DNA from 3 places in the Pseudomonas sp. PB3P13 genome. Region 2 is predicted to be linked to each of the others. Evidence: riboswitches for the same ligand, from Rfam matches in the RefSeq annotation. Region 2 holds a riboswitch; each other region holds the start of a gene.
The links. A riboswitch is a leader RNA that binds a small molecule or an ion and turns the genes downstream of it on or off. The one in region 2 is predicted to bind cobalamin.

Region 1 (10,632 bases), 810 kb from region 2:
GCGTATTGCTGGCGCTGCCGGTGGCTGCAGTGATCATGGTGCTGGTGCGTCATGTGCATGATTTGTACAAGGATTCGGAAATCTACAGCGGTGCCGAGGGGCCCGAGCTTTAAGGTCAGTCGCCAGGGTGCTCTGTCAGCCCGGTGAAATCCCGGGCCTGACCGAATCAGGTGCGCGGTGATCCGGGTACCACCAGAGAAACTGTCATGAAAGCGCAGCAAATTACGCAAACCTTTGATTTTGCTTGCGGTCTGTCGCATTGTGCGGCCAGCGTCACGGGTATAAACTTCGCAAACTTTACACAGAGGCCACTAGCGGCTCCATTGGAACCGTTCAGTCAGGATGAAACCGATTCAGCTGCCCCTAGGTGTGCGTCTGCGTGACGACGCCACCTTTATCAACTACTACCCAGGCGCGAATGCCGCTGCACTCGGCTATGTCGAGCGGCTTTGCGAAGCCGACGCCGGCTGGACGGAAAGCCTGATTTATCTCTGGGGCAAGGACGGGGTAGGGCGTACGCATCTGTTGCAGGCGGCTTGCCTGCGGTTCGAGCAGTTGGGTGAGCCTGCGGTGTACTTGCCGCTGGCTGAGTTGCTGGACCGCGGCATCGCAATCCTCGATAACCTCGAACAGTACGAACTGGTGTGCCTGGATGACCTGCAGGCGGTTGCCGGTCGTGCTGACTGGGAAGAAGCATTGTTCCATCTGTTCAATCGTCTGCGCGACAGCGGTCGGCGCCTGCTGATCGCGGCCTCGACTTCACCTCGGGAATTGCCGGTGAAGCTGGCAGACCTCAAATCTCGCTTGACCCTGGCACTGATCTTCCAGATGCGTGCGCTGTCGGACGAAGACAAATTGCGTGCCTTGCAGTTGCGCGCATCCCGTCGCGGCCTGCACCTGACCGACGAAGTGGGCCATTTCATTCTGACCCGTGGAACTCGCAGCATGAGTGCGCTGTTCGAACTCCTGGAACGGCTTGACCAGGCGTCACTGCAAGCCCAACGCAAGTTGACTATTCCATTTCTGAAAGAAACTTTGGGCTGGTAGGCGCCCATTCTGCGAGAATTTCGGCAGTTTTCAGGCGCCAAAAAGCCCGCTTTCCTACAGGCTGCAGGCTGCGAACGGTCTAAATGAGGGTGTAGCGCTTAGATGTGGAGCGAGAACCGGGAAGTCACATAAAGTTCGATTGAATTTGCAAATGAGGATGATAGCGGGCATAGTCTCGGCTCTTTTACAACTATCAGCCACGGTCGTGCCCATGCTAAATCGCTTTGCACCCCTCGTGCCTCTCGCACTCGTCACCCTTCTGTTCGGTTGCGCCTCCCACTCTCCAGTGGTTGAGCAGGCCCCCCGGCAGCAGGTTGGAAACTCCGTTACAGCCCAATCCTCCTCGGTACTTTTCCAGCAAGCGCTCGATCAGCAGGAACTGGCGACCGACAAGGAACTGGCCAGCTTTACCGATGGCAAGTCATATCAGCTGCCGGTTCTGGCTGACAGCATCCTCGAACGCGGCATGTCCCTGATCGGTACCCGTTACCGTTTCGGCGGCACTTCCGAAGCCGGGTTCGATTGCAGCGGTTTCATAGGCTATCTGTTTCGCGAAGAGGCCGGTCTGAACCTGCCGCGTTCAACCCGTGAAATGATCAACGTTGATGCCCCGCTGGTTTCGCGCGGCAATCTCAAGCCGGGTGACTTGCTGTTCTTCGCGACCAATGGTCGTCGCGGTCGTGTCAGTCACGCCGGGATCTACCTGGGTGATAACCAGTTCATCCACTCCAGCAGCCGCCGCAGCGGTGGTGTGCGGGTCGATAACCTGGGCGACAGCTACTGGAGCAAGACTTTCATTGAGGCCAAACGCGCCCTCGCAATGGCCCCAACCGTGGTCACGGCGCGCAAGTAATCGCGACTTCGGTAGCGAAAAATGCCTCTCGGCAATCGAGTAGGCGGACAGTTTGTAAGGCGAAGTTAAAGTCTTACTTGAAGTTTGTCGCGTAGCCGCTAGAATCCGATCTAATATTGATGGCGAACCGCCTGCGCTCCACGCTCGCGGTTTTCTTTTCTGCCATTACGGTGGAAAAAGCCGCAGCCAGATCAGGATGTTCTGCACATGACCCCGTCGGCCCGCCTCGCAATCATGATCTTCGCCGCGCTGCTAAGCGGCTGCGCAAGCCGTACACCGCCGCCCGCGCCGGTGATCCGCGCGCCCATCGTTTTCGCACCTGCCCAGGATTTTTCACCCGAAGCTCAAGACGTGCTGTTCCGCGCGCTGGGCCTGGTCGGCACGCCTTATCGCTGGGGCGGCAACACCCCGGACTCAGGTTTTGATTGCAGCGGGCTGATCGGTTACGTCTACCGCGACGTCACCGGCATTGCCCTGCCGCGCACGACTCGCGAGATGATCACCATGCAGGCCGCCAGCGTCGGCAAGGAGGGCCTGCAGACCGGTGACCTGATTTTCTTCGCCACCAACGGCGGCTCACAAGTCAGCCACGCCGGGATTTACGTCGGCGAAGGCCGCTTTGTGCATGCGCCCGCCACGGGCGGCACGGTCAAGCTCGACAGTTTGTCCAAAGCTTATTGGCAAAAGGCATACCTCAGCGCCAAGCGCGTTTTGCAACCTGAGCACCTGGCGCGCAATCCTTAATCTGCAGAGGTTGTCATGACCGCTCGCACGCTCAATCTCGACGACACTCTTTACCAATACCTGCTCGACGTTTCCTTGAGGGAAACGCCGTTGCTCAAGCGTTTGCGCGACGAAACCCAGGCGATGCCCATGGCCCGCTGGCAAGTGGCGCCGGAGCAGGGACAATTTCTCGCGTTGCTGGTGAAACTGATTGGCGCCAGGCGTCTGTTGGAAATCGGCACTTTCACCGGCTACAGCGCCCTGTGCATGGCGGCAGCATTGGCCGAAGACGGCTCGCTGATTTGCTGTGACATGCCCGGGGATTACAACGCCATCGCGCGGCGTTATTGGCAGGAAGCCGGAGTAAACGCTCGAATCGATCTGCGCCTCGCGCCTGCTCTGCAGACGCTGGATCAAATTGATCAGCCTGAGCATTTCGACTTGATCTTCATCGACGCCGACAAAGCCAATTACCCGAGCTATCTGGAACACGCTTTGCGCCTGCTGCGGGTTGGCGGTCTGGCAATATTCGACAACACGCTGTGGAGCGGGCGGGTACTTGAGGAAAATTCCGAGAGTGCCGACACCCGCGCCATCCAGGCGCTCAATCTGGCTTTGAAGAATGATGCGCGGTTTGATTTGTCACTGTTGCCGCTGGGCGATGGTTTGACGTTGTGTCGCAAGCGGTAGAGCGCACCTCCTGTGGTAGCGAGTCTGCTCGCGATAGCGGGGACTGTCAGAAATTTTGTGTTCGGGCATAACATGAGCAAGAGGTGCATGTATGCCAACCAAAAAGAAACCCGCGTTGCGAGAATTACCAAAAATACCGAAAGAGCTGCTCGAGCAGTTTGCTGACGGGCCGATGACCGCTGAAGCCATCGAGGATGCGTCTGCGGCGTTCAAGAAGGCTCTGATCGAGCGAGCCTTGAACGCCGAACTCGGCCATCATCTGGGCTATCCGCCGGGCGCGCAGCGCCCCGAGGATGAAACCAACCAGCGCAATGGGAAAAGCGCTAAGACGGTTCTGACCGGTGACGGCCCGCTGCGGCTGGATATTCCCCGCGACCGAGACGGTAGTTTTTCACCCATTCTGATTCCGAAACACGAGCGGCGGTACACCGGCTTCGACGACAAGATCATCGCCATGTATGCCCGTGGAATGACTGTCCGGGAAATCCGTGCATTTCTCTCCGAGCAATATGGGACGGATGTCTCGCCTGACTTCATCAGCTCTGTCACCAGCGAAGTCATGGACGAAATCACTTCGTGGCAACAGCGGCCTTTAGAACCGATGTACCCGGTCATTTTCTTTGATGCCCTGCGCGTCAAAATCCGTGAAGAGGGCTTGGTGCGCAACAAGGCAATCTATTTGGCATTAGGGGTTTTGCCCGATGGAACGCGCGATATTCTGGGGATCTGGATCGAGAACACTGAGGGTGCAAAGTTCTGGATGAAGGTTTTCAACGACCTCAAGACACGCGGCGTCGGTGATGTGCTGATCGCTGTAACAGACGGCCTAAAAGGCATGCCAGAAGCCTTGAGCGCGGTGTTTCCGGCGACGACGTTGCAAACCTGCATCGTTCATCTGATCCGCAATAGCCTTGATTACGCGGCGTGGGATAAGCGCCGGGAACTGGCCAAAGCGCTCAAGCCGGTCTATCAGGCAGTCACCGCCGAAGCGGCCGAACAGGCGCTGGATGCTTTTGAAAACGGTCCATGGGGCAAGCAGTATCCGACGGTAGTGGCAGCCTGGCGGCGCGCTTGGGATCGAGTAATTCCATTCTTCGTCTTCCCGCCCGCCATTCGAAAAGTGATCTACACAACCAACGCAATCGAGAGCATCAACGCTCAGCTACGCAAGATCATCAAGACCCGCGGGCACTTCCCAACCGACGATGCGGCAACCAAGCTGATCTGGCTGGCACTACAAAACATCACCGCCAATTGGGGCAGCGCGGCGCACGACTGGAAGAGTGCAATGAATCAATTTGCAATTCTGTACGGAGACAGATTTATCAGGCCGACCTGGTAAAAATACGGCCTGCCTGACGGCAGGCCATTACCGGCCCGCACACAAAAAATCTGATACTCCCCGATAGCGGACTGACTGCTGGCATCGATGGCGCGCTACTGACGCCATCGCTGGCAGGCCAGCTCCCACAGTGAGTACAGCCTTTAGAATCCAGCTGCGACAGGGTTTTATGGTGTGGCGCAAACCAAGTTACTTAGCCGCCGACACCCGCCACACCTTGTTACCCACATCATCCGCGACCAGCAGCCCGCCCTGCTGATCAATCACTACGCCCACCGGCCGGCCCATGGCCTTTTCCTCGTCATTGAGGAAGCCCGTCAGCACATCGATCGGTTGTCCAGTCGGTTTACCCCCGCCGAACGGCACGAATATCACTTTGTAGCCACTGTGCGGCTTGCGGTTCCACGAGCCATGCTGGCCGATGAAAGCGCCTTCCTTGAACTGCGCCGGCAGCGAATTGCCTTCAGCAAACGTCAAACCCAGCGACGCCGTGTGCGGGCCAACCGCATAGTCCGGGGCGATCGCTTTGGCCACCAGGTCCGGATTTTGCGGTGTCACACGCACATCCACATGCTGGCCGTAATAGCTGTAAGGCCAGCCGTAGAATCCGCCGTCTTTCACCGAGGTGATGTAGTCCGGAACCAGGTCGCTGCCGATTTCGTCCCGTTCGTTGACCGCCGTCCACAATGCGCCGCTTTGTGGCTCCCACGCCAGGCCATTCGGGTTACGAATGCCCGAAGCGAAAATCCGATGGTTGCCCGTGGCGCGATCGACTTCCCAAATCGCCGCACGACCTTCCTCCTGATCCATGCCGTTCTCGCCGACGTTGCTGTTGGAGCCCACGGTCACGTACAACTTGCTGCCATCCTTGCTGGCGATGACATTCTTGGTCCAGTGATGATTCAGGGTGCCGCCCGGCAAGTCGACGACTTTGATTGGCTGCGACTTGATCGCCGTTTCGCCAGCCTGGTAATGGAACCGCAGCAAGCGATCCGTGTCCGCGACGTACAAGTCCGTACCGACCAGCGTCATGCCAAAAGGTGAATTGAGGTTTTCCAAAAACACCGTGTGGGTTTCGGCAACGCCATCGTGATCGGCATCGCGCAGCAGTGAGATTCGGTTGGGACTGGGCACGCCGGCACCGGCGCGTCCCATGACTTTCTCGGTGATCCAGCCCTTGATGCCTTTGCTGTCGTCAGGCTTGGGCGGTGCATTGGTTTCGGCCACCAGCACGTCACCGTTGGGCAGCACGTAGAGCCAGCGCGGGTGATCCAGGCCTTCGGCAAACGCCGCCACTTGTGTTCCGGCTGCCGGGACGGGCTTGGCACCTGCGGGCCAGCCGATCGCTGGAGCGATGTTCACCGTCGGTATCAACGTCTTGTTCGGTTCCGGCAATTTCGGTGACGGGCCAGTGCCGTCGGACACCTGCAAGGTAGAAGTTTCACCACAGGCCGCGAGCCCTCCGGCGAGTGCGATGACGAGAGCGAGCTGGGGCTTGCGCATGCTGATCTTCCCTATGAATGCAGTGACCTGATCAATAGAGAAGCGCAAACCCGCGATGGTTCAACCGATCAGCCTCGCGCTTCCTTGAGCAACAGCGCAATGCCGGGGTGATAGTTGCCGGCCTCGTTGTGCAACTTGCGGTAGGCGTAGGGGAAATACCAGGCGACGGCGCAGGTGTGTTCTTTTTGCAAATCGTCGAGCATGTCCTGGAGTTCTTCCGGGGTGGCGCTGTGCTGGGATTTTTGCGGTGCGACGAAAAGACAGCCGAGTTTCAGGTCGCTGGCGTAGCTGATTTTCCTTGCGTCGCTGGTGATATCGGCCAGTGCCTGCGTCAGGTTCAGGCTGTTGACCTTAGGCCAGCGTTGTGACGCTTGAAGGTAGGCGCGCTCTTCGCCCGTGGCGATCAGCAAGTCGGCGCGAGCGTTGCGCTCACCTTCTTCGTGCTGTTTACGGGTGGGTGTTTGCTGCAGCGTGACCATTTCCGCCATCCACGCAGCAGCTGAAAGCACGCTGAGGTTGGCTTTTTCGTCATGCCAGTACGGCGTGTCGTTATCGCCGCGCACGGCGTTGAAACGGTCGATGCAATCGAACCAGCGTTCGAGCGCCGGGCGCAGGAATTCCAGTTTTGGATTGCTGATGATCATGCCTTGCATGTGGCTCACCCTTGTTATTGTAATGGGGTAGATGTGGCTCTTTGATATCACTGCTTGAAGTGTGGCACAAGATCGGCGACAGCAGATGGGCCGGGGGCAGTTTTTTAGCCCGTTGCCTCCCGGCTTCAATTGACGCTCCACCCCCAACCCTCTAACCTTCGCCGCTTGTTTCAGGTGCTCTGTGGCCATGGCCGACGGAGTGAAACAGGGAAACCGGTGAGTGCGCTGCACAATCCCGGCGCTGCCCCCGCAACGGTAAATGAGTGAACACTGCGTCTTGAGCCACTGTGTCGAAACCGGCATGGGAAGGCGCGCAGTCTGGCAAACGCCGCTCATGAGCCCGGAGACCGGCCTGATTCATCCAGCGGCATCACGGTGGGCGATGCCAGGCTTTTTGCCGTCTATTCTTGTGCCTGCCCGCCGTTATCCAGTCTCAACGGAGAGCTCCCCATGACCGATTCCCCTGATCGTGACGAACGTCATCTGGCGCGCATGTTGCGCAAAAAAGCCGTGATCGACGAACGCATCGCCAACTCCCCGAACGAATGCGGCTTGCTGCTGGTATTGACCGGCAATGGCAAAGGCAAAAGCAGTTCGGCGTTCGGCATGCTCGCCCGGTCGATGGGTCACGGCATGCAATGCGGCGTGGTGCAGTTCATCAAGGGGCGCAACAGCACGGGCGAAGAATTGTTCTTTCGGCGCTTCCCGGAGCAGGTGCGGTTTCATGTGATGGGCGAGGGCTTCACCTGGGAAACCCAGGACCGCCAGCGTGACATCGCCGCTGCCGAAGCCGCGTGGGAAGTCTCTCGCCAACTGCTGCGCGATCCGTCGATTGGCCTGGTGGTGCTCGATGAATTGAACATCGCGCTGAAGCACGGTTACCTCGATCTCGATCAAGTCCTCAGCGACCTGCAAGCACGGCCGCCGATGCAGCACGTGGTGGTCACCGGTCGTGGCGCCAAACCGGAGATGATTGAACTGGCCGACACCGTGACCGAAATGGGCATGATCAAGCATGCTTTCCAGGCCGGGATCAAAGCGCAGAAGGGCGTCGAGCTGTGAATCAGCCACGTCATTGCCCGGCGGTACTGATTGCCGCGCCGGCCTCCGGTCAGGGCAAGACCACCGTCACCGCCGCGCTGGCCCGATTGCACCGTCATCAGGGGCGCAAGGTTCGCGTGTTCAAATGCGGCCCGGACTTTCTCGACCCGATGATTCTCGAACGTGCCAGCGGTGCGCCGGTGTATCAACTGGACCTGTGGATGGTCGGTGAGCAGGACAGTCGTCGGCTGTTGTGGGAAGCCGCCGCCGAAGCCGACCTGATTCTGATCGAAGGGGTCATGGGGCTGTTTGACGGTACGCCGTCCAGCGCCGACCTGGCGCGGCACTTCGGTGTGCCGGTACTCGCGGTTATTGACGGTACGGCTATGGCGCAGACATTCGGTGCCCTGGCGCTGGGCCTGGCGAAATATCAGCCGGACTTGCCGTTCGCCGGCGTCCTGGCCAATCGCGTCGGCACCCTGCGCCACGCGCAGTTGCTCGAAGGCAGCCTGACCGAAGGTTTGCGCTGGTACGGCGCGTTGTCCCGGGAGACAGGGATCGAATTGCCCAGTCGCCATCTCGGTCTGGTCCAGGCCAGCGAATTGAACGATCTGGATGCGCGCCTCGATGCGGCCGCCAACGCATTGGCCAGCAGTTGCGAAGTCGCGCTGCCACCGGCGGTGAAATTCGCTGCGCCAGACGTCATCGCTGTCGAGCCCTTACTGACCGGCGTGCGGATTGCGGTTGCGCATGACGAAGCGTTTGCATTCACCTACGGCGCGAGCCTGGATGTACTCCGGGCCATGGGCGCCCAGTTGCTGTTTTTCTCGCCGATCCGCGATGCGCATCTGCCCGAAGCGGACAGCCTCTATCTGCCCGGCGGTTATCCGGAATTGCACCACCTGGCGTTGTCGCAGAACACTCCGATGCTCGAAGCGATTCGCGCCCATCATGCGGCTGAGAAACCGTTGCTGGCCGAATGTGGCGGCATGCTCTACCTGCTCGATTCGCTGACCGATGTCGAAGGCACTCGGGCTGAATTGGTCGGGTTGCTGCGCGGCGATGCGGTGATGCAGAAACGCTTGGCGGCACTCGCGCTGCAAGCGGTTGAGCTGCCGGAAGGCGTGCTGCGTGGCCACACCTATCATCACTCGCTGACCACCACCGAACTTGAGCCGATCGCTCGCGGGCGGAGCCCCAATGGCGGGCGCGGGGCGGAAGCGGTGTATCGGCAGGGGCGGATGACGGCCTCTTACGTGCACTTCTATTTCCCGTCGAATCCTTCAGCGGTTGCCGCGTTGTTCGCGCCTGACCTTGAGGCGGCTGTCGCGCGCAAGCTCGCTTCCACAGGGGAGCACGGTTCCAATGTGGGAGCTGGCTTGCCAGCGATGGGGTCATGAGCGACAACGCCTTCACCGAGGCCGAGCGCGAGGCCGTCTATAAAGCCATTGCCGAACGGCGCGACATGCGCCACTTCATCGGCGGCACCGTCGAGCCGCAACTTCTGCAACGCCTGCTCGAAGCCGCTCATCAGGCACCGAGCGTCGGCCTGATGCAGCCGTGGCGGTTTATCCGCATCAGCGATAAAGCCTTGCGCGGCAGCATCCAGCAGTTGGTTGAAGAAGAACGCATCCGCACCGCTGAAGCCCTCGGCGAGCGCAGCGACGACTTCATGAAACTCAAAGTCGAAGGCATCAACGACTGCGCCGAAGTGCTGGTCGCTGCGCTGATGGACGATCGCGAGCGACACATCTTCGGCCGTCGCACTCTGCCGGAAATGGACATGGCGTCACTGTCCTGTGCGATCCAGAACCTGTGGCTGGCGTCTCGCGCCGAAGGGCTGGGCATGGGCTGGGTGTCCCTGTTCGAGCCGCAGGCACTGGCGGATCTGCTGGGCATGCCGGCCGGCGCCAAACCGCTGGCCGTGATCTGCCTGGGCCCGGTCAAGGAATTCTATCCGGCGCCGATGCTGGCACTTGAAGGCTGGGCGCAGGCGCGTCCGCTGAGCGACATGCTGTATGAAAATTATTGGGGAGTGAGGCAATGAGTGTGGCGTTATTGAGTGTCGCCGCGGTTGCGCTGGATGCGCTGCTGGGCGAACCGAAACGCTGGCATCCGCTGGTGGCGTTCGGCCGTTTTGCCGAGCGCATCGAGCGCCGTTTCAACGGTGAAGGCCGTGGCTGGCGCAGTCACGGCGTTACGGCGTGGGTGATGGCGGTGGTGCCGCTGACGTTGCTGGCGACGGCGTTTTCCTGGGCGCCTTACATCGGCTGGATGGTCGACATTGTGCTGCTGTACTGCGCCCTTGGCATGCGCAGCCTTGGTGAGCATGTCGAGCCGGTCGCCAAAGCGTTGCGCAGCGATGATCTGGATGAAGCGCGCGCGCGAGTCGGTTATCTGGTCAGCCGCCAGACCAGCGAACTGGATAAAACCGAAGTCGCCCGCGCCGCCACCGAGTCGGTCCTGGAAAATGGCAGCGATGCCGTGTTCGCCGCGCTGTTCTGGTTTGTCGTGGCCGGCGCACCCGGCGTGGTGCTGTATCGCCTGAGCAACACGCTCGACGCGATGTGGGGTTATCGCAACGAACGCTTCGAGCGTTTCGGCTGGGCGGCAGCGAAGATCGACGATGTGCTCAACTACATTCCTGCACGGCTAGTGGCATTGACCTACGCGCTGCTGGGCAAAACCCGACTCGCGCTGAAATGCTGGCGCACCCAGGCGCCTCAGTGGGACAGTCCGAACGCCGGTCCGGTGATGGCCGCCGGTGCTGGCGCGTTGGG
Region 2 (10,632 bases):
CGTTTTTTTATGGGTGCCCGGTTACCCATGGTCCGCTGTGGCGAGTGAGCTTACTTTGGCAAGTGAGCTTACATGTGGCGAGGGCTTAACTGTGGCGAGGGGCTTAACTGTGGAATGAGGCTCGTCTGTGGCGAGGGGGCTTGCCCCCGTTGGGCTGCGAAGCAGCCCCATTCTTTTCGCCAGCCAATGCCCGCCAGCAGATCATGCGACGGCTTCGCCGCCGAACGGGGGCAAGCCCCCTCGCCACAGGAAGCGGTCTTACCACAAAGGTGTGTTTTGCTTATGGCCTGAAAAGGTGCGCATGCCCGACGCGGTACAGCGACGATTCGCTGAACTGATCACTGCCCAGCACCCGACCCACCAGGATCAACGCCGTGCGGCGGAACCCTTTGGCTTTTACCTTTGCCGCAATGTCGGCAAGGGTTCCCACCACCCAATCCTGATCCGGCCAGGTTGCCCGATGAACCACCGCGATGGGGCAGTCCGCGCCATAGTGCGGCAGCAATTCGAGCAGAATCTTATCAAGGTGATTGATCCCCAGATGGATCGCCATGGTCGCGCCATGCTGCGCCAGACGGCCCAACTCCTCACCGGCCGGCATGGCCGTCTTGTCGGCGTACCGCGTCAGAATCACGCTTTGCGACACGTCCGGCAGCGTCAGCTCAGCCCCCAGCAGCGCCGCACACGCGGCGGTGGCGGTAACGCCGGGAATGATCTCGAACGGAATGTCGAGCTCGCGCAAGTAACGTATCTGTTCGCCGATGGCGCCGTACAGACCCGGATCGCCGGAGTGTACGCGGGCGACGTTGTGACCTTGGGCATGCGCGCTCTTGATCAGCTCAATGATCTGTTCCAGGTGCAGCTCGGCGCTGTTGACCACTTGTTCAGCCTGATGACCTTCGAGTACCGCCGCCGGTACCAGCGAGCCAGCGTAAATGATCACTGGGCAACTTCGGATCAGCCGCTGGCCTTTGACGGTAATCAATTCCGGATCGCCGGGACCTGCGCCAATGAAATAGACGGTCATCGTCGGTTCCTGTCAAAAAGAGGGCGGCAGCGCTTCAGATGAAGAACGCTCATGATCAAAAAGCGGATTTTCAGGTTTTTTAAGCGGCGCCTGCCAGGGCGAGCGTGGCTTGTGCGTATTTTTGCCGGCAAATCAGCAGCTTCGCCGGAGCCTGAGTCAGCTGTTCGGCCAAGGCGAGCGCTGCACTTTCCGCTACGCCGTAGCAGCCAGTACGCTCGAACGCGATCTGTGAACGGTGACTGAGTTGCAGTTGGTAGCCGGCCAACTGTTCGCTACTGAAAGACATCAAGGGCAACCCCAGTTGCTCGGCCAGTTCGATCAGGCCCGCTTCCTCACGCTTCAAATCGATAGTGGCCAACGCCTTGATCTGATGAAGCCCGATCTGGTGCGCTTGCAAGGCCTGATCCAGCAGTGCCCGCAATGTGCTGAGCGGGCAGCCGCGCTGGCAGCCCAGGCCGACCACTAATGTCGGCGCCGCGCCGGCATTTGTCATGTGTCGTACGGACCCGCGCTGTTGCGGCGGAACAACCCTGCGCTGATCAAGCCCAAGGCCAGCCAGAACGCGACATTGGTGAGTTGTGATGCAATTTTAAACTGCGTTTCCAGCGTTTTGGGGGCGAGCATCGAATGCACCTCCGGCTGCGGCGCGCCGATCACATGCGGTACGGCAAGGATCGCCACGCCGAGGATTTTCATCAGCCAGTGACGGCTGAACACAATGAACGCGATGCCAACTGCCGTGGACGCAGCGGTGCCGATCCACCAGACCTGGCGCTGGGCCAGATCGGCTGCGGCCGTGCCCGGCAATTCCGGTGGCAGGCCCAGGGTCGGCGCGAGCACGAAGGTGGCATAACCGGCCAGCCCCCAGAGCAGACCCTGGGCGGTTTGGGTTGGCGCGCGCAGGGTATAAAGACCGGCGAGCATCAACGCGAAACCGACAGCGACCACCAGGTTGCCACCGGTGGTGGACAGCACGCGCTGCCAGCCGTCTTCCGGTTCCCAGGCTTGGGCGTCGTGAGTGTGTGCGGCAGCACCGGCAGTGTGTTCGTGCAATTCAACAGCAGCCGGTTCGGATTTTTCGTACGTCTCGGCCTGGGTAATCAGTGGCGAAACCCAGAAACTTTGCAGAAGAGTCAGCAACAGGGCCGCCAGCAGTCCGGAAAAACCTGCGGTTTGCGCAATACGCTTGATCATGTCAGCAGGTCTCAATGGCACGGAAAGGCAGCGCTGTGGCGGGTATCGTGGGCGGCGTTGTGCACGGCCTGGATGTGCGAGAAACCGGCGAAATACACCAGAGAGATGCCAAGGATCGATGCGCAAAGGGCAGCGGCCAGGCGTTGGGTCAGGGTTGTGGTGGTGCTTTTCCCGGCAGTGCTGCCGGTGCTGCTGATGATCGACATGGCGCATCCCTCTGGGCTGTCAGCGGGTGAATGGAGCGCATGAAAAACCCCGCGAATCAGGCACGCAGAGGCTCGAACAGCGCCCGCCCACCGCGGGTTTGTCATTCGGCGAGCGTGATGCTCACCGTGTGCTGCGGGCCGGTCTCCGGGCTCACGAGGGGTTTGGCGTCAACCGGAACCTGCAAGCATCACCTTCCCATGCCGACTATCCGGCACAGTGGATTTGACGCTTCGCTCGCTTACCGTTGCGGGGGCAGCACCGGACTGACATGGCTCTGAGTAAAGCACATGATTCACCGGTTTCCCGTTTCACCCTGTAAGGGCACCCGTAACTAGGCGTGTAGGAGAGCATGGGCGGGGGTTGGGCGTCAATTGGCATGGGTTCTCATCTTTGTGGCGAGGGGGCTTGCCCCCGTTGGGTTGCGAAGCGACCCCATCATTCTTCCAGACATACCGCGCAAGCAGGTCTGACGACGGCTTCGCCGCCGAACGGGGGCAAGCCCCCTCGCCACAGGAAAATCCTCATCACAGGCAAGCCCTTCAATACAGGCAAGTCCCCTGACCACAATCGTCGGCGACCACTCCCGAACATTGACCCGCCCCAAGACCATGCGTAGCCTTGCGTGTTCGAGGTTCTTCGGCGGCTGCCGAAGCTAAGAAGGGAACGCGGTCAATGCCGCGGCTGCCCCCGCAACTGTGAACGGTGCTGTTTGCTGCCACGCCACTGCAGGTCCTGTCCAACGGATCCGCGGGAAGGCGCAGCGAACGCTGGGCCCAACGCCCGGCACACCGTCAGCCAGGAGACCTGCCTCGATACAGATTCTCACTACAACCGGGCGGGGTGATCCGGTGGCGAACTCTTCCGCGCGCGTGCGTCGCTGCGATTGTCGTCCCGTATGCCCGCCACCTTGCGTTAGGGCATCCGATGAAAACACTGGCCAAACTTCCCGTCACCATCGTCACCGGTTTCCTCGGCTCGGGCAAAACCACCTTGCTGCGGCACATGCTCGACAACGCCCATGGCCGCCGCATTGCGGTGATCGTCAACGAGTTTGGCGAACTGGGCATTGATGGCGAAATCCTCAAGCAATGTTCCATCGGCTGCACCGAAGAAGAAGCCAACGGCCGTGTCTATGAACTGGCCAACGGCTGCCTGTGCTGCACCGTTCAGGAAGAATTCTTCCCGGTCATGCGGGAGCTGGTCGCCCGTCGCGGCGACCTTGACCACATCCTCATCGAGACCTCCGGTCTGGCCCTGCCCAAACCCTTGGTGCAAGCGTTCCAGTGGCCGGAAATCCGTAGCGCCTGCACGGTGGACGCGGTAATCACCGTGGTCGACAGCCCGGCCGTGGCCGCCGGTACTTTCGCGGCGTTCCCGGATCAAGTCGATGCCCAGCGCAAACTCGACCCTAATCTGGACCACGAATCGCCGCTGCATGAATTGTTCGCTGATCAACTGGCGAGCGCCGACCTGGTCATCCTCAACAAGGCCGACCTGATCAGCCCTCAAGACCTCGCCCGCGTGCGCCTGGAAGTTGCCGAAGAATTGCCGCCCGCCGTCAAAGTCATCGAAGCCAGCAGCGGCCGCGTGCCACTGGACGTACTGATCGGCCTCGGCGCCGGTTCTGAGGAGCACATCGACAGCCGCCACAGCCATCACGATCATCACCATGTAGGCGAAGACGATCACGATCACGACGCCTTCGACTCCATCTCGATCGAACTGCCGCAAGCCGACGAAAGCCTGCTGCTGGATGCGCTGACGCAACTGGTGGTCAAACACGGCATCCTGCGCGTGAAAGGCTTTGCGGCGATTGCGAACAAACCGATGCGCTTGCTGATTCAGGGCGTGGGCACGCGGTTCGACAAGCATTTCGACCGCCAGTGGGGCGCCGACGAAGTGCGCACCACGCGCCTGGTGCTGATCGGTCAGGAACTCGACGCCGCCTTGCTTGAAGCGCAACTGCGCGCTGCGCTCAGCGTTTAAGCCATGCACCTGCTCAGGACCCAACCCGGCGGCTTTGTCTCGGATGACAACATAGCCGACCTTGGCCAGACGCCCGCCGAACTGGTGATCCTGTGCAGCGGTGACTCCAGCCTTGCGTTGCTCGCGGAAGCGGCGCGGCAATTGCCCGATGATTACCCGAGCGTGCGCCTGGCCAATCCGATGCAGGTGCAGAATCATGCGTCAGTCGATCTGTATGTCGATCAAGTGCTGCGCCACGCCAAGGTCATTCTGATTTCCCTGCATGGCGGCATCGGTTACTGGCGCTACGGCATCGAACGACTGGTAGGGCTGGCCGCGCGCGGCGTGCAGCTGATTCTGGTGCCCGGCGATGATCGCCCGGACCCGGAGCTCAGCGACCTGAGCACCGTGAGTGGGCCAGATCGCGATCGGCTCTGGCAGTTCTTGCGTCAGGGCGGCATGACCAATGCTCTGGATTTCTTCCATTGCCTGGCGAGCAGTTGGCTTGGTCGCGATTACGCTTGGGCCGAGCCACAAACCCTGCCGCGCACCGCGATCTATCATCCGCAAAAAAGCCCGGCGAACCTGAGTGACTGGCAAGCGCAATGGCGGCCCGATCAAGCGGTGGCGGCCGTGTTGTTTTACCGCTCGCATTTGCAGGCGGCGAACACGGCGTTCATCGATATTTTTTGTCAGCGTCTGCAAACGGCCGGCCTGAACCCATTGCCAATCGCCGTCGCCAGTCTGAAAGAATCCGGCTGCCTGACAGTGGTCGAAGACTGGCTCGATGAAGTCGACGCCAGTGTCATTCTCAACACCACCGGATTTGCCCAATCCAGCCCGGAAGCACCGCACCTGCGGCCGTTTCGCCGTAATGTTCCGGTGATTCAGGCGATTTGCGCGCAGGACAATGAAGCCGGTTGGCGTGCCAGCGAACAGGGCCTCGGGCCTCGGGACCTGGCGATGCACATCGCGCTGCCGGAACTGGACGGACGAATCATCAGCCGTCCGATCAGCTTCAAGGACCTGGCGTGGCGCAGCGAGCGCAGTCAGTCGGATGTGGTGTGCTATCGAGCCCAGCCCGAGCGCATGGATTTTGTTGCAGAGCTGGCCCGGCGCTGGGTTGATCTGGCGCGCGTGCCCAACGCTGAAAAACGCATCGCGTTGATCCTCGCCAATTACCCGACCCGCGACGGGCGCATCGGCAACGGTGTTGGTCTCGATACGCCGGCGGCGGCGCTGAACATCCTGCGGGCGTTGCATCAGCAAGGTTATCCACTGCCGGCCGAATTGCCAGACAGCGGCACTGCATTGATCCGGCAATTGCTCGGCGGCGTCAGTAATGACCTCGACAGCCTTGATCAGCGTCCTTGTCATCAAAGCCTCTCACTGGACGAATACCAGCAGATGTTTGACGCCTTGCCGGCGGTCAATCGCCAAGCCGTGGTCGAACGCTGGGGGCCGCCGGGCAATGATCCGATGTGCCGGGGCGGGCGCATGATGATCGCCGGTTTGCGCCTGGGGCTGACCTTTGTCGGTATTCAGCCGGCGCGGGGTTATCAGGTGGACCCAAGTGCGGTGTATCACGACCCCGAGCTGGTGCCGCCGCACGGTTATCTGGCGTTCTATTTCTGGCTGCGCCACACCTTCGGCGCCCACGCGGTGATCCATGTCGGCAAACACGGCAACCTGGAATGGCTGCCGGGCAAGGGCGTCGGGCTTTCGCACAACTGCTGGCCGGACGCGTTGCTCGGGCCGATGCCGAACGTTTATCCGTTTATCGTCAATGACCCGGGCGAGGGCGCACAGGCCAAGCGCCGCACGCAAGCGGTGATCATCGATCACCTGATGCCGCCGCTGACCCGCGCCGAAACCTACGGTCCGTTGCGTAATCTTGAACTGTTGGCAGACGAATATTACGACGCGCAATTGCTCGACCCGCGCCGCGCCCGCGAGTTGCAGCGCGACATTTTGCAGCTGGTGCGCGACACGCACATCGACCGGGAATTGCAGCTGGACGCGCGACTCGACAGCAACGCCGATGCGGCCATCTGGCTGCCGCGTCTCGACACTTATCTGTGCGATTTGAAAGAGTCGCAAATCCGCGACGGCTTGCACATTTTCGGCGAGTCGCCGGGCGGGCGTCTGCGCATTGATACCTTGCTGGCGTTGCTGCGAATTCCCCGTGGCGACGGCCGAGGCGCACAGTCGAGTCTGCTGAGGGCACTGGCCAATGCTTTCGAGTTGGGATTTGATCCGCTGGATTGTGCGTTGGCCGAGCCGTGGTCAGGCCCGCGTTCTGAAGCCCTGTTAGCGATCAGCGATGAACCGTGGCGGACCGCCGGGGACACCCGCGAACGCTTGGAATTGTTCGCGGCTGAGCTAATCGCCAACACTGATCTCCCAGAAAATGAGCCGTTGTGGCGAGGGGGCTTGCCCCCGTTGGACTGCGCAGCAGGCCCAGATCTTGGGGCCGCTTCGCGACCCAACGGGGGCAAGCCCCCTCACCACAAAAACCTGTTGCCACAAGAACGTGATTGGTCCGAGGTCAACGCAATCCTCGACCACCTCCGCGAAGTCGTCGCCCCGCGATTGGACGCCTGCGGCCCCGCAGAAATGCACGGTCTGCTCGATGCTCTCAGCGGACGCTTCGTCCCGGCCGGGCCAAGCGGCGCGCCCAGTCGCGGGCGTCTGGACGTGCTGCCGACCGGGCGCAATTTCTATTCGGTGGACGTGCGCAACCTGCCGACCACCACAGCGTGGCGCATCGGTTTCCAGTCGGCGAACCTGATTCTCGAACGACACTTGCAAGATCACGGTGATCACCTGCGTCAGCTCGGCTTGTCGGTGTGGGGCACGGCGACGATGCGCACCGGCGGCGACGACATCGCTCAGGCCATGGCGCTGATGGGCGTGCGTCCGGTGTGGGCGACGGGCAGTCAGCGCGTCGACGATTTCGAAATTCTGCCGCTGAGCCTCCTTGATCGGCCACGGGTGGACGTGACGTTGCGCGTCTCCGGATTTTTTCGCGATGCCTTTGCCAATCTGATTCGTCTGTTCGATGCGGCGGTGCAAGCCGTCGCCGGGCTGGATGAACCGGACGACCTTAATCCGTTGGCGGCCAAGGTTCGCGCCGAGCGTGAAGCGTTGCAGCAATCAGGCCTTGATACCGAGGCTGCGAGGCGGCAGGCCGGCTGGCGTATTTTTGGAGCCAAGCCCGGCGCTTATGGTGCGGGCGTGCAGGGTGCTATCGACGGTCGTCTGTGGCAGAGCCGCGAGGATCTGGCCGAGGTGTACCTGAACTGGGGCGGCTACGCTTATGGCGGCAGCGACGAAGGCACGGCCGCCCGCGAACAGTTCGCCCAGCGCCTGAGTCAGGTGCAAGCGGTGCTGCACAATCAGGACAATCGCGAGCATGACGTGCTGGATTCCAACGACTATTACCAGTTTCAGGGTGGCATGCTCGCGGCAGTGGAAAGCCTCAGCGGGGAAGCGGCAGCCAGTTACCACGGTGATCACAGTCAACCGGACCTGCCGAAAATCCGCACCTTGAAAGAAGAGCTGAACCGGGTGATCCGCTCCCGGGCGGCCAACCCGAAATGGATCGACGGGGTGAAACGTCACGGCTACAAAGGCGCGTTTGAACTGGCGGCGACCGTCGACAATTTGTTCGCGTTCGACGCCACCACGCAGTTGATCGATGATCATCAATACGCCTTGCTCGCAGATGCGTATCTGCTGGACCCGGCGACCCGGGACTTTGTCCGTGAACACAATCCGCACGCCCTGCGCGATATGACCGAGCGGATGCTGGAAGCGCAGCAGCGGGGGATGTGGCAGGAGCCGGGCGAGTACCGCGAGGCGCTGGAAAACCTGCTGCTTGATATAGAAGAAGACAGCTGACACGGCAACGTTTCCCTAGGGAGAAGAACACAGCTGACACGACACCGCTCCCACAGGGGCCAGCGTGTTCTGGACACCACCGACCCTGACTGAGAATTAACAATGTCCGATACCCCGCATTTCCCGCTCTCCGCCGTGGTCGGCGCCGACGACCTGAAACTCGCGTTGTACCTGACTGCTATCGATCCGAAGATCGGCGGCGTGCTCATCGAAGGGCCGCGCGGCATGGCCAAATCGACCCTGGCCCGAGGCCTCGCCGATCTGCTCGCCAGCGGCCAGTTCGTCACCTTGCCCCTCGGGGCGACCGAAGAGCGCCTGGTTGGCACCCTCGACCTGGATGCCGCGTTGAGTGAGGGCCGCGCACAATTTTCCCCCGGCGTTCTGGCCAAGGCCGACGGCGGCGTGCTCTACGTCGACGAAGTCAATCTGCTGCCCGATCACCTGGTCGATCTGCTCCTCGACGTCGCCGCCAGCGGCACCAACGTCATCGAGCGCGACGGCATTTCCCATCGGCACTCGGCGAAGTTCGTGCTGATCGGCACCATGAACCCGGAAGAGGGCGAATTGCGTCCGCAGTTGCTCGACCGCTTCGGGCTGAACGTTGAACTCGGTGGCCACGTGGCACCGTCCGAGCGTGGTCGGATCATTCGACGGCGACTGGATTTCGACAGCGAACCACAACGTTTCTGTGCTCAATGGGAAGGTGAGCAGCAAGCGCTGCGCGAACGTTGCCAGCAAGCTCGCACGGCATTGCCCGGCATTCCCCTGGATGACGCCGCGTTAACGCACATTACCGAGCGCTGTTTTGCCGAAGGTGTCGATGGCTTGCGCGCCGATCTGGTCTGGCTGCGCGCCGCCCGTGCTCACGCCGCTTGGCGGGGCGCACAGGCCATTGCCGAAGAAGACATCGACGCTGTTGCCGAGTTTGCCTTGCGCCATCGTCGTCGCCAGCAATCGCCGCCCGCAACGCAACAAGGCCAGGCACCGTCGACCCAGCCCTCCAGCCCGCAAGCGGGCGAGGGTCAGTGGGGTGAAATGCCTGCGCAGGCATTGCCGACCGGTGCCCGCCGTGGAGTGCCGAGCTGGCCAAAAAAGCCCTAGGCATTCGCCCTCGCTCCAACGCGGGGGCGAATGCCAGACCCCGCGCCGGCCACCTCGCTCAAGGCAGGCAGGGTACGCGTCACGCAGCACGCAGTGGCTCGATCAATTGGCCCGGCACCTTGCTCAACGGCCGTCCGCGTCAGCGTGCCGACGTGTTATTCGAGATGCGCACGCGCTCGTCGCATGAGCTTTGGCTGGTGATTGTCGATGCTTCGGCGTCGACCCGCCGGCATCACGCATTGAGCGACGCCAAGGGTTTGCTGGCGCAATTATTCGAAGATGCCTATCGCCAGCGTGCCCGGTTGGCATTGTTGACGGCCAGCGGGAATACGCCGTCCTGGCAAGTGCAGGGGTTGAAGGCGTCTGCGGGTTTGCGCCAGTGGCTTGATGATCTGGGAGCCGGCGGAGGCACGCCTTTGCTGGCAGCGCTGGCTCAGGCGCGGCAGTGGCTCAGCGTGCGCCGCAAGCGTTTCCCGGCGGAGCAGCAGCGTTTGTTGCTGATCACGGATGGCCGGGTGAAGGAGTGGGCGGGCCTGCCGACGCTGGACTGTCCGGGGTTGCTGATTGATATCGAACGCGGGCCGATACGGCTGGGGCGGGCGAGCCAGTTGGCGATGGAACTCAGCGCCCATTATTGCCATATCGATCAGTTGACTTGAGGCTGAACGTTTCTCGCCAGCAGCTTCGCTCCGACAGGGATCGCGCCGGCTCGTTCGCGGGCAAGCCTTGCTTTTACAAATTTTGTAATGAATTCCCGCTGTAGGAAAAGTCTGTTCAGCCTGTACTCTTCAAGGCCGTTTTCCTTTCTGGACTTGCATGAACACCCTCCTGGAGCCTCCCGGTTTCTCTCCATCCCTGCGCAAACGCGCCGCCCCGAAGCACGCGAAGTACCCGGTCTTTCGACTTCTGAACCCTCTTGCCATTGCAGCCCCACGGCCTCTGTGCCGCGCTTTGCCGTGCCCGGCATTCTGAATTCACTGAAGAGATCGAGACATTTTTATGGAATGGATTGCTGACCCCACCGCGTGGCTGGGCCTGTTGACGTTGATCGTGCTGGAGCTGGTGCTCGGCATCGATAACCTGGTGTTCATCGCGATCCTCGCGGACAAGCTGCCCCCCGAGCAGCGCGACCGGGCGCGGCTTATTGGTCTGTCTCTGGCGTTGTTGATGCGCCTTGGCCTGCTGGCCAGCATTTCCTGGCTGGTGACCCTGACCCAGCCGCTGTTCGAGGTGTT
Region 3 (10,632 bases), 500 kb from region 2:
CCGGCAGCACTCGTTCAGGCGATTTCAGGGTTCGCGAAACCGTCGCCACCGAGACGCCGGCGAGTCGGGCCACTTCACGGATATTGGACAAAATCACCTCGTTGGACGCAGTGCGGCTGGCGAGTTTAACGCAGCAACACTGAAGTCGAAATGTGGCGGGTGTGTAATTCCGGTGTTTGACACCAGGCAAATCCGAGCCTAAATTTCGTCCACGATGTAACCGGTTACATCACTGCAGAATCTTAAGCCTGAAAGGGCCCAAAAAACAGAGAAGCGGCGCGATGAATGTTCCAGTGGCAAAAATACGAATGGGTTTTGTCGGCGGTGGCGAAGGCGCTTTCATCGGCCAGGCTCACCGTCAGGCTGCCGGTCTCGACGGCCGTTTCGAACTGGTGTGCGGGGCGTTCAGCCGCGACACGCGCAACAACCAAAATACCGCTGCGGCGCTCGGGCTTGCAGCTTCACGCTGTTACAGCGACTGGCAGCAGATGCTCGATGGCGAATCAGCGCTGCCGGCCGAGCAGCGCATGGAACTGCTGATCATCGTCACGCCTAACCATCTGCATGCACCGATTGCCACCCAGGCACTGAAAGCGGGGTTTCACGTGTTCAGCGAAAAGCCTGCAGCGCTGAACCTGGCCGAGGTGCAAGCGCTGAAAGCAGTGGTGCACTGCGGCGATCGTCTTTATGGCCTGGCCCATACGTACCTGGGTTATCCGATGGTCTGGCAGGCACGGCAGATGGTTCGCGACGGTGTGATCGGCACGCTGCGTAAAGTTATCGTCGAGTACCCGCAGGGTTGGCTGAGCGAGGATGTCGCGGGGCAGGGCAACAAGCAGGCGGGCTGGCGCGATCTTCCAGAGCAGTCCGGATTGGGCGGTTGCATTGGCGACATCGGCACCCACGCTTTTTCCCTGGCCGAGTTCGTCGCGGACCAACCCGTGACGCAGTTGTGCGCGATGCTCAATACCCACCTGGCCACCCGCCAACTGGACGATGACGCGGCAATGCTCTTGAAAATGGCTGAAGGCGCAAGCGGTGTACTGATTGCCAGCCAAGTGTGCGCCGGCGAAGAAAACCCGTTGAAGATCCGCGTCTATGGCGACAAGGGCGGCCTGGAATGGCGTCAGGAGCAGCCGTCGAGCCTGATCCATCGTTCCCTCGATCAACCAATGCGCGTCCTGCGTTCCGGTGTCGGCCAACCCTGGCTGTGCGACGCCGCAACGCAGCGCATGCGCCTGCCCGCCGGGCATCCCGAAGGGTATCTGGAGGCCATGGCCAATCTCTACGGCGATTTCGCCACGGCCATTCGCAGCCACGTCACCGGTAATGAGGCGCCGGGGGTACCCGGCATCGACGTCGGATTGCGCGGCATGGCCTTCATCGAAGCGGCGATCGCCAATCACCATGGCGACGCCAAGTGGACCGAGCTGGTCTGCCCACCACGCACCCGGAGCACTCAACCGTGAACGCACCTTCTCAACCAGGCCTGCGCGGCCCCGGAATTTTTCTTGCGCAGTTCATGGGCGCTGAAGCGCCGTTCGACACCCTGAGCAATATTGCGCACTGGGCGGCGTCGCAAGGCTACAAGGCGATTCAGCTGCCGACACTGGGCACGCAATTTATCGACCTTGCGCGGGCTGCAGACAGCCAGGAATACTGCGATGAACTGAAAGCCGTGTGCGCGCAGGCCGGGGTCGAGATCAGCGAATTGTCGACGCACCTGCAGGGCCAACTGGTCGCGGTGCATCCGGCGTTTGATGCGCTGTTCGACGACTTCGCCCCGGCGCATTTGCACGGTCAGCCTCAAGCGCGTACCGAATGGGCGATCGACCAGTTGAAACTGGCGGCGCGTGCCAGTCAACGCCTGGGATTGCACGCCCACGCAACGTTTTCCGGGGCGCTGCTCTGGCCTTACCTGTACCCGTGGCCACAGCGGCCGAGCGGTCTGGTCGAACAAGGTTTTGCAGAACTGGCCAAGCGCTGGCTGCCGATTCTCGACTGCTTCGAAGAGGCGGGCGTTGACCTGTGCTATGAAATTCACCCCGGCGAAGACTTGCATGACGGTGCCTCGTTCGAGCGTTTTCTAGAGGCGGTCAATCACCACCCACGCGCCGCGATCCTGTACGACCCGAGCCATCTGCTGCTGCAGCAAATGGACTACCTGGGCTTTATTGATCGCTACCACGAGCGGATCCGCATGTTCCACGTCAAGGATGCCGAGTTCCGCCCCGACGCGCGTTCCGGTGTGTATGGCGGTTATCAGGGGTGGGTCGATCGGCCGGGTCGATTCCGCTCGCTGGGCGATGGCCAGATCGACTTCAAATCCATCTTCAGCAAACTCACCCAATACGACTTCGCCGGTTGGGCGGTGCTGGAATGGGAGTGCTGCCTGAAGGATTCCGCGCAGGGCGCTGTGCAAGGAGCCGCGTTCATCGAGCAGCACATGATCAACAAGACGCAAAAAGCCTTCGACGACTTTGTCAGCGTGCAGTCCGACGAAGGTTTCAATCGACGCTTGCTGGGATTGCCTGACGCCTGACGGGCGCAGCAATCAATATTCCCCCACAACAAAAACAAAAAGACGGTGACCCGTTATGACCACAATGACCGCGCGACTGAGCGTCATGATGTTTCTGCAGTTCTTCATCTGGGGCGGCTGGTTTGTCACCCTGGGGACCTTCCTCGCCAGCAATCTGGGCGCCACTGGCGGGCAGATCGGCATGGCGTTTTCGACCCAGTCGTGGGGCGCGATCATCGCGCCGTTCGTGATCGGCCTGATCGCGGACCGTTTTTTCAATGCCGAGCGAATCCTCGCCGTGCTGCATCTGGTGGGCGCGGTGCTGCTGTATCAACTGTACAAATCACCGGACTTCAGCACCTTTTATCCGTTCGTGCTGGCTTACATGATGGTTTACATGCCGACTCTGGCGCTGGTGAACTCGGTCGCGTTCCGCCAGATGAGCGACCCGGCGGCGCAGTTTTCGCGCATTCGTGTGTGGGGCACCATCGGCTGGATCGTGGCTGGCGTGGTGATCAGTTTTGTCTTCGCCTGGGATTCGCAAGCGGCGATTTCCTCGGGCGGGTTGCGCAACACCTTTTTGATGTCGGCGATTGCCTCGCTGATGTTGGGCCTCTACAGCTTCACTTTGCCGCGCACGGCGCCGTTGCAGCCCGGGACCGGCAGCGGCGGCCTCAAGCAGATGCTCGGCCTGGACGCCTTGGGTCTGCTCAAGGACCGCAGCTACCTGGTGTTTTTCATTGCTTCGATTCTGATCTGCATTCCGCTGGCGTTCTATTACCAGAACGCCAACCCGTTTCTGGCGGAAATCGGTGTGACTAACCCAACGGCGAAGATGGCCATCGGGCAAGTCTCCGAAGTGCTGTTCATGCTGTTGCTGCCACTGTTCATCCATCGTTTCGGGATCAAGCTTGCGTTGCTGGTGGGCATGCTGGCGTGGGCGCTGCGCTATGTGCTGTTCGCCTTCGGCAACAACGGGGACCTGGCGTTCATGCTGTTCACTGGCATTGCGCTGCATGGCATCTGCTACGACTTCTTCTTCGTTTCGGGGCAGATTTACACCGACGCCAAAGCCTCGGAGCGCTTCAGAAGTTCTGCTCAAGGGCTGATTACCCTGGCGACATACGGCCTGGGCATGCTGATCGGTTTCTGGGTAGCCGGGCAGGTGACTGACCATTACGCGATGACCGAGGGCCATGACTGGAAAAGCATCTGGCTGTTTCCGGCAGGCTTTGCCCTGGCTATCTTTTTCTGTTTCGGCCTGGCTTTCAAGGGGCGCGAGGCGAGGGCGGTGCAGTCGAGCGTTTGAGTCGTCGGTAAAGTAAGCGTCGCCCGCCGTGAGTGGAATCCGCGCAAACGCGACGCAAAACCGGGGCTGACAGCGCAATCGTCAGGAAAATTGCCCGATTTCCAGACGATGGCCCCAATTTGCCCCTGATGGCGAGTGGATATCTGGCAGAACATGATTATGCTTGCTTCAAAGGTCTTGCAGCGATGCAAGGCCTTTTGCCTGTTTCCATGCTTCGTGCACACCGTAATCCGATGACATCAGCCCTGGGGCCTGGGTGCGGCAAATGGTAGTGAGGTACTCCGGCCTACAACAAGAAAGACGGAGATGACCCATGGCCGCAATCGACAACACTTCCGCGGGCAGCACGCCCAAACACACGATCACCAAAGAGGAGCGCAAGGTCATCTTTGCCTCGTCTTTGGGCACGGTGTTCGAGTGGTACGACTTTTACCTCTACGGTTCCCTCGCGGCGATCATCGCCAAACACTTCTTTGCCGGCGTCAACGAGACAACCGCGTTCATCTTTGCGCTGCTCGCGTTCGCCGCAGGCTTTGCGGTGCGTCCTTTTGGCGCCATTGTGTTCGGCCGGCTGGGCGACATGATCGGGCGCAAGCACACCTTCCTCATCACTATTGTGATCATGGGCGTCTCCACCGCCATCGTCGGTTTTCTACCGGGGTACGCAACGATAGGTGTGGCGGCACCGATCATCCTGATCACCCTGCGCTTGCTGCAGGGCCTGGCGCTCGGTGGAGAATATGGCGGCGCGGCGACGTATGTGGCCGAGCATGCACCCAAGGGCCGACGCGGCTTTTTCACCTCGTGGATTCAGACCACCGCGACCCTGGGTCTGTTCATGTCGCTGCTGGTGATCCTCGCCTGCCGCACCATTCTGGGCACTGAAGCCTTCGAGGCGTGGGGCTGGCGGATACCGTTCCTGCTGTCGATCCTGTTGCTGATCATCTCGGTCTATATCCGTCTGCAACTGAGCGAGTCGCCGGTGTTTCTGAAAATGAAGGCCGAAGGCAAGTCGTCCAAGGCACCGCTGACGGAATCGTTCGCCCGCTGGGACAACCTGAAAATCGTCATCATGGCGTTGCTCGGCGGCACCGCTGGCCAGGCAGTCGTGTGGTACACCGGGCAGTTTTACGCGCTGTTCTTCCTCCTGCAAACCCTGAAGATAGACGCGCAAACGGCCAACCTGCTGATCGCCGGCTCGTTGCTGATCGGTACGCCGTTCTTCGTGATTTTCGGCAGCCTGTCAGACCGTATCGGGCGCAAAGGCATCATCATGGCCGGCTGCATCCTGGCGGCGCTGACTTACTTCCCGATCTTCCATGCGCTGACCCAGTACGGTAACCCTGACGTGTTCGCTGCGCAGGCGAAGAACCCGGTGACGGTGATCGCCGACCCCAACCAGTGTTCGTTCCAGTTTGACCCGGTGGGCAAGGCCAAATTCACCAGCTCCTGCGACCTCGCCAAAACGCAACTGGCCAGGAAGGCCATCCCTTACAAGAACGAGGAAGCGCCGGCGGGCACGGTCGCGCAAGTGCGGATTGGCGACAAGGTGGTCTCCAGCTTCGAAGGCACCGACATGCCGGGCGCCGACTTCAAAGCCCGCAACGACGCCTTTGTCGCTACTCTCGGTGGCGCGCTCAAAGAGGCCGGGTACCCGGAGAAAGCCGACCCGGCGAAGACCAACTACCCGATGGTGCTGTTGCTGCTGACCATCCTCGTGATCTACGTGACCATGGTCTACGGGCCGATCGCGGCCTGGCTCGTGGAGCTGTTCCCGGCGCGTATTCGCTACACCTCGATGTCGCTGCCGTACCACATTGGCAACGGCTGGTTCGGCGGATTCCTGCCGACGGTGGCGTTCGCAATGGTCGCCGCCACGGGTGATATCTACTACGGCTTGTGGTACCCGATTGTGATCGCGTTGATGACGGCGGTGCTCGGGATCTTCTTCCTGCCGGAAACCAAGGACCGGGACATCAATCACTCCTGAGATGAGTGCCTGCCTTCTCCCGCGAGGGGGAGGGCAGCGCTGTTCACTTCAACACCGGCTTCAGGCCGGCCATCCGCAGAATCCGCGCGCCGTCGAACGGGTCGAGCAGGTAGTGCGCCTGCACGCCAAAGGTTTCGCGCAAACGCTGCGGCGTCAGCACGTCCAGTGGCTGGCCCAGGGCGACCAGACGCCCGCGTTCCAGCACCGCCAGACGATCGCAACTCAACGCCTGATTCAGGTCATGCAAGGCAATCAGCGTGGTCACCGGTAACGACTGCACGACGTGCAGAATTGCCAGTTGATGCTGGATATCCAGGTGATTGGTCGGCTCGTCGAGCAGCAGAATCTGCGGACGCTGGGCCAGCGCGCGGGCGATGTGCACGCGTTGACGCTCGCCACCGGACAAGCTATGCCAGGTGCGTCTTTCGAGGTGAGCCGCATCGACATCGCGCAGCGCCTGCCGAACGATGGCGTCATCCTCGCTCGACCACGGGCGCAAGGCTGATAACCAGGGTGTTCGACCGAGGGCGACGGCGTCGAATACGCTGATGGCGTCCAGCGTATCCGCCTGTTGCTCGACGACTGCGAGGGTTTGCGCAATCGCTCGCCGCGCCACTGTTTTCAAGGCCTGGCCATTGAGGTAGATGGCGCCCCGTCCGGGTGCGCGCACACCGGCCAGCAATTTCAGCAGTGTGGATTTTCCCGAGCCATTGGGCCCGACGATTCCCAGGGTTTCGCCACGCCGCACATCCAGGTGGATGTCTTGCAGCAAGCGGGCATCGCGCACATTAAAGCCCAGGCCTTCGCACCGCAGCACTGTGTCGACAACAGGCTGGACGGCGTTCATCGGGCATTTCTCCGGCCGACCAGGATCACGGCAAACACCGGTGCGCCGACCAGCGCCGTGATAACGCCAACCGGGATGACCTGACCTTTGATCAGCGTGCGCGACAGGATGTCGGCGGCAATCAGAAACACCGCACCGCCCAGCGCACTGGCCGGCAGCAGACGGGCGTGCCGGGTGCCCAGCAACAGCCGCGCTGCGTGGGGAATGACCAGCCCGACGAACCCGATGGAACCGACAATCGAGACCATCACCGCCGTCACCAGCGCCGCGCAACTGATCAACAGAAACTGCACCGGGCGCACCGCAATGCCCAGCGAAGCCGCCGAGTCGGCGCCGAAGGTGAACGCGTCCAGTGCACGGCGGTGCCACAGGCAAATCAGAAAACCGATCAGCGCCACCGGCACCGCCAGCCACACCGATGGCCAACGCACGCCGCTGAGATTGCCCAATAACCAGAACATGATGCCGCGGGCCTGTTCGGAACTGGCCGATTTGGTGATCAGAAAAGCGGTCAGTGCATTGAACAATTGCGAGCCGGCGATACCCGCCAAAATAATCTGCCCGGTCCGTCCCGGCGCACCACTGGCCCGCGCCAGCAACACCACCACCGCGAATGCCGCCACCGCGCCGGCAAACGCGCCAACCGACAGCGAAACCAGCCCGGCACCCAAACCGGACAGCGCCACCAACACCGCCCCCGTCGAGGCGCCGGCGGAAATACCGAGCAGGTATGGATCGGCCAAGGGGTTGCGCAGCAACGATTGCAAAATCACCCCGCAGGTTGCCAGCCCGGCGCCGCAGGCAGCGGCGACCAGGGCGCGGGTCAGGCGGTAGTTCCAGACGATGCCTTCATCGATCGGGTCGAGCACGTAGCCGGCGGCCCACAGTTTGTTCGCGAGCACCTGAAACACCACGCCCGGTTCAATGACGGTTTCACCAATGGCCACGCCGGCAATAACGGCCGTCAGTAAGGTCAGCGCCGCGAGGGCTGTGCGAATCAGCATAGCGGTCATTGCCCCAGGTTGTAGCCGTGGATGGCCGTCGCCAGGGTTTCCAGACCGTCGAACAGGCGCACGCTGGCCTGCATGGCCATCGCATCGAGAATGATGATGCGGTTGTTTTTCACCGCGTCCATGTTGCGGGTCACTGGATCGCTGCGCAGGAATTCGAGTTTTTTCAGGTGGTCGTCGGCAGGGAAGCGACGGCGGTCCATCCGCGCGATCACCAGAAAGGTCGGGTTAGCCTTGGCAATGGTTTCCCAGCCCACCGTCGGCCATTCTTCGTCGGACGTCACCACGTTGCGCACACCCAGGGTGTTGAGCATGAACTCGGGAATGCCCTTGTGGCCGGCGACGTAAGGGTCGATGTCGAGGCTGGCGCTGGAGAACCAGAACAGGGCGCTGGTGTGGCGCAAATCCTTGTTCTGCGCGGCGGTCGCCACCGACTTTGCCAAGCTGGCCTTGAGCCCGGCGACCAGTTGCTGACCGCGCGCCTGCACGTCAAACACCTGAGCCAGCTGGTTGATGCTTTTGTAGAGGCTGTCGACCCGGAACGCTTCGAGCCGCGTGCCGTCGGCGCCGACCAGATTGTCCTTGGCTTCGCAATCGGAAGGCATCAGGTAGGTCGCAATGTTCATCTCATGAAACTGCTCACGGGTGCCGACCGCGCCTTGTGGCCCGACCATCCATTCCAGCTCCACGGCAACCAGTTGCGGTCGCTTGCCGATCACTGCCTCGAAGCTCGGCTCGTTATCGGCCAGACGTTCGATGCCCTCGTTGACGGGTTGATATCGGGCCAACACATTGTTGAACCACAGCGACGTACCGACCACCTTGTCACTCAGGCCCAGGGCGTAGAGCATTTCGGTGCCGGCCTGGCCGATGGTCACGGCGCGGCTTGGCGCCTGGGTAAAGGTCAGCGTGCTGCCGCAGTTTTCAACCGTCAGGGGATACTGAGTCGGGGCTGCATGGGCGAGGGTGGAAAATCCCAAGGCAGTGACGAGGGTGGCAAGGCGCGACAGCCGCATGACGCAATCTCCGGTGACCGTACAGGGAGCAGGGTACGGACTGGAAACACATCGTTGATCGCTGCCGTTGTAGCTCAAACACCGGGCGCAAGGATGTCCTTCCCGGACACCCCGCCGGTTAGTGATTTGCTTGGCCGGCAGGTTTCCTGACTGATGCGTCGTCGCCTGGCTCCAGCCTTCCCGGGAATCATCCCAGTGGCAGTTCAGGAGCAGGCTCGGCATCTACAGTTGCGGGGGCAGTTCCGTTTGATGCCTGGCAAGGCACCTCGGATTCCCTATTAATCCCGTTGGGGAACCGGCAGCAGGCATGGTAGTCGATCAAGCGCCGCAATGGTCCGGAATTTTCTGGTGGTGGCACGATATCGAAGGCATGGCGTCAGCGGCCGATGGTGCACAGCTCGCCGGACGCACGGATCAGTGCCTGACCGTGCAACTGATCCTTGATCAGCGCCGCCCGGGTCTTGCCCAGCCAGTGCGGACAATCCGGGTCATTGCGGGCGTCATGAACCAGGATTGATATATTTGTCGGAGATCTACGGTTAGCATGGCGTTTCAGCCGCGTGCCTGAAGCCAGGTCCGTCAATGTAGCCGAGTGAGTCGCACCTTGATTGAAAGACGTCAATTTAGCGGTGGCATGAAGGGCAAAAACCTCCGCTATCTGAATGAACATTCTGCCGAGCCGGGCCGCATGACCCGGACCGGGTTCCTGCTGCTGGAGCATTTCTCGCTGCCCGCATTCACTCAGGCGCTGGACACCATTGTCACGGCCAATCTGCTGCGCCCGGGGCTGTTCTCATCACGCACCTTCGGCCTGCATGACCGGGAGGTCATCAGCGACCTCGGTCTGGTGATCCGCCCCGACGGGCGCGTCGATACGGCTGCGATCCATGCATTGGATCTGCTGGTGATCTGCGGCGGCTACCGAACCGAACTGAACGCGAGCGACGAGCTCAATCAGTTGATACGTGCGGCCGCCGAACAGGGCGTGATCCTGGCGGGCCTGTGGAACGGCGCGTGGTTTCTCGGCAGCGCGGGTGTACTCGATGGCTATCGCTGTGCGATTCATCCCGAGCATCGTCCGGCACTGGCGGAAATTTCCAGATCCACGCACGTGACCAGCGAACCTTATGTGATCGACCGGGACCGGTTAACCGCATCCAGCCCTTCGGGGGCTTTCCACATGGCGCTCGACTGGATCAAAGGCTTGCACGACAAGGCGCTGGTCGAAGGAATCGAGGATATTCTCGCGTTTGAGGAATCGCGTTATCGGCGCATCAAACCGACGGAAAATGTGTGCGTCAGTGCACCGCTGCGTGAAGTGGTGAAGCTGATGGACGCCAACCTTGAAGAGCCGCTGGAGCTGGAGCAACTTGCGGTGTACGCCGGCCGTTCACGTCGCCAGCTGGAGCGCTTGTTCAAGGAACAACTGGGCACCACGCCGCAGCGCTATTACATGGAGCTGCGCATCACCGAGGCGCGACGTTTGCTGCAGCACACGGACCTGTCCCAGGTGGACGTGCTGGTGGCCTGCGGCTTTGTGTCGCCCAGCCACTTCAGCAAATGCTACAGCGCCTATTTTGGTTATCGACCGTCCAGGGAAAAACGCCTGGTCAAGTAGCCCTGCGCAATCGGGACTGAAGACTCCAGTCCCGATTTTTTTCAACGGTCTGACAGCGGCGGGGTGCGCGGCGGGATCAGGCGTTTGGTGCCTGTCGATTCAAACGCCGAGGCGAAGCGCAACAGGTTGGAGTCGTCGTAGGCGCGCCCGGCGAATGTCAGCCCGACCGGCATGCCGATGTCCGCCATCACCCCCATTGGCACCGTCACTGTCGGCACGCCGAGATGACGGATGGCGAGGTTGCCGTTGGCGACCCATACACCGTTACTCCAGGCGATGTCGGCCGACGCCGGCTCGATATCGGCGTTCGCCGGTGCCACG

Region 1: another riboswitch for cobalamin. It lies ahead of cobO (cob(I)yrinic acid a,c-diamide adenosyltransferase); the one in region 2 lies ahead of ACYZT1_RS13315 (CbtB domain-containing protein).
Region 3: another riboswitch for cobalamin. It lies ahead of ACYZT1_RS15555 (ABC transporter substrate-binding protein); the one in region 2 lies ahead of ACYZT1_RS13315 (CbtB domain-containing protein).

Annotation. Positions count from the first base shown of each region.
Region 1 is NZ_CM142702.1:3,683,761-3,694,392, reverse strand. Features, by position in the region: gene ACYZT1_RS17015 (AI-2E family transporter) at 1-113, shown strand, start outside; gene hda (DnaA regulatory inactivator Hda) at 343-1,047, shown strand; gene ACYZT1_RS17005 (C40 family peptidase) at 1,259-1,900, shown strand; gene ACYZT1_RS17000 (C40 family peptidase) at 2,108-2,644, shown strand; gene ACYZT1_RS16995 (O-methyltransferase) at 2,660-3,313, shown strand; gene ACYZT1_RS16990 (IS256 family transposase) at 3,405-4,655, shown strand; gene ACYZT1_RS16985 (PQQ-dependent sugar dehydrogenase) at 4,845-6,158, opposite strand; gene ACYZT1_RS16980 (hypothetical protein) at 6,227-6,811, opposite strand; cobalamin riboswitch at 6,967-7,181, shown strand; gene cobO (cob(I)yrinic acid a,c-diamide adenosyltransferase) at 7,262-7,873, shown strand; gene ACYZT1_RS16970 (cobyrinate a,c-diamide synthase) at 7,870-9,252, shown strand; gene bluB (5,6-dimethylbenzimidazole synthase) at 9,249-9,899, shown strand; gene cbiB (adenosylcobinamide-phosphate synthase CbiB) at 9,896-10,632, shown strand, end outside.
Region 2 is NZ_CM142702.1:2,869,587-2,880,218, forward strand. Features, by position in the region: gene cobM (precorrin-4 C(11)-methyltransferase) at 281-1,027, opposite strand; gene ACYZT1_RS13305 (cobalamin biosynthesis protein) at 1,107-1,520, opposite strand; gene ACYZT1_RS13310 (CbtA family protein) at 1,517-2,221, opposite strand; gene ACYZT1_RS13315 (CbtB domain-containing protein) at 2,233-2,427, opposite strand; cobalamin riboswitch at 2,547-2,772, opposite strand; cobalamin riboswitch at 3,041-3,254, shown strand; gene cobW (cobalamin biosynthesis protein CobW) at 3,353-4,414, shown strand; gene cobN (cobaltochelatase subunit CobN) at 4,418-8,296, shown strand; gene ACYZT1_RS13330 (ATP-binding protein) at 8,399-9,397, shown strand; gene ACYZT1_RS13335 (vWA domain-containing protein) at 9,379-10,056, shown strand; gene ACYZT1_RS13340 (TerC family protein) at 10,397-10,632, shown strand, end outside.
Region 3 is NZ_CM142702.1:3,369,623-3,380,254, reverse strand. Features, by position in the region: gene ACYZT1_RS15590 (LacI family DNA-binding transcriptional regulator) at 1-91, opposite strand, end outside; gene ACYZT1_RS15585 (Gfo/Idh/MocA family protein) at 282-1,469, shown strand; gene ACYZT1_RS15580 (sugar phosphate isomerase/epimerase family protein) at 1,523-2,542, shown strand; gene ACYZT1_RS15575 (nucleoside permease) at 2,598-3,830, shown strand; gene ACYZT1_RS15570 (MFS transporter) at 4,144-5,820, shown strand; gene ACYZT1_RS15565 (ABC transporter ATP-binding protein) at 5,864-6,667, opposite strand; gene ACYZT1_RS15560 (FecCD family ABC transporter permease) at 6,664-7,680, opposite strand; gene ACYZT1_RS15555 (ABC transporter substrate-binding protein) at 7,677-8,693, opposite strand; cobalamin riboswitch at 8,813-9,006, opposite strand; partial or broken gene ACYZT1_RS15550 (chorismate mutase) at 9,070-9,189, opposite strand; gene ACYZT1_RS15545 (GlxA family transcriptional regulator) at 9,328-10,311, shown strand; gene ACYZT1_RS15540 (amidase) at 10,353-10,632, opposite strand, start outside.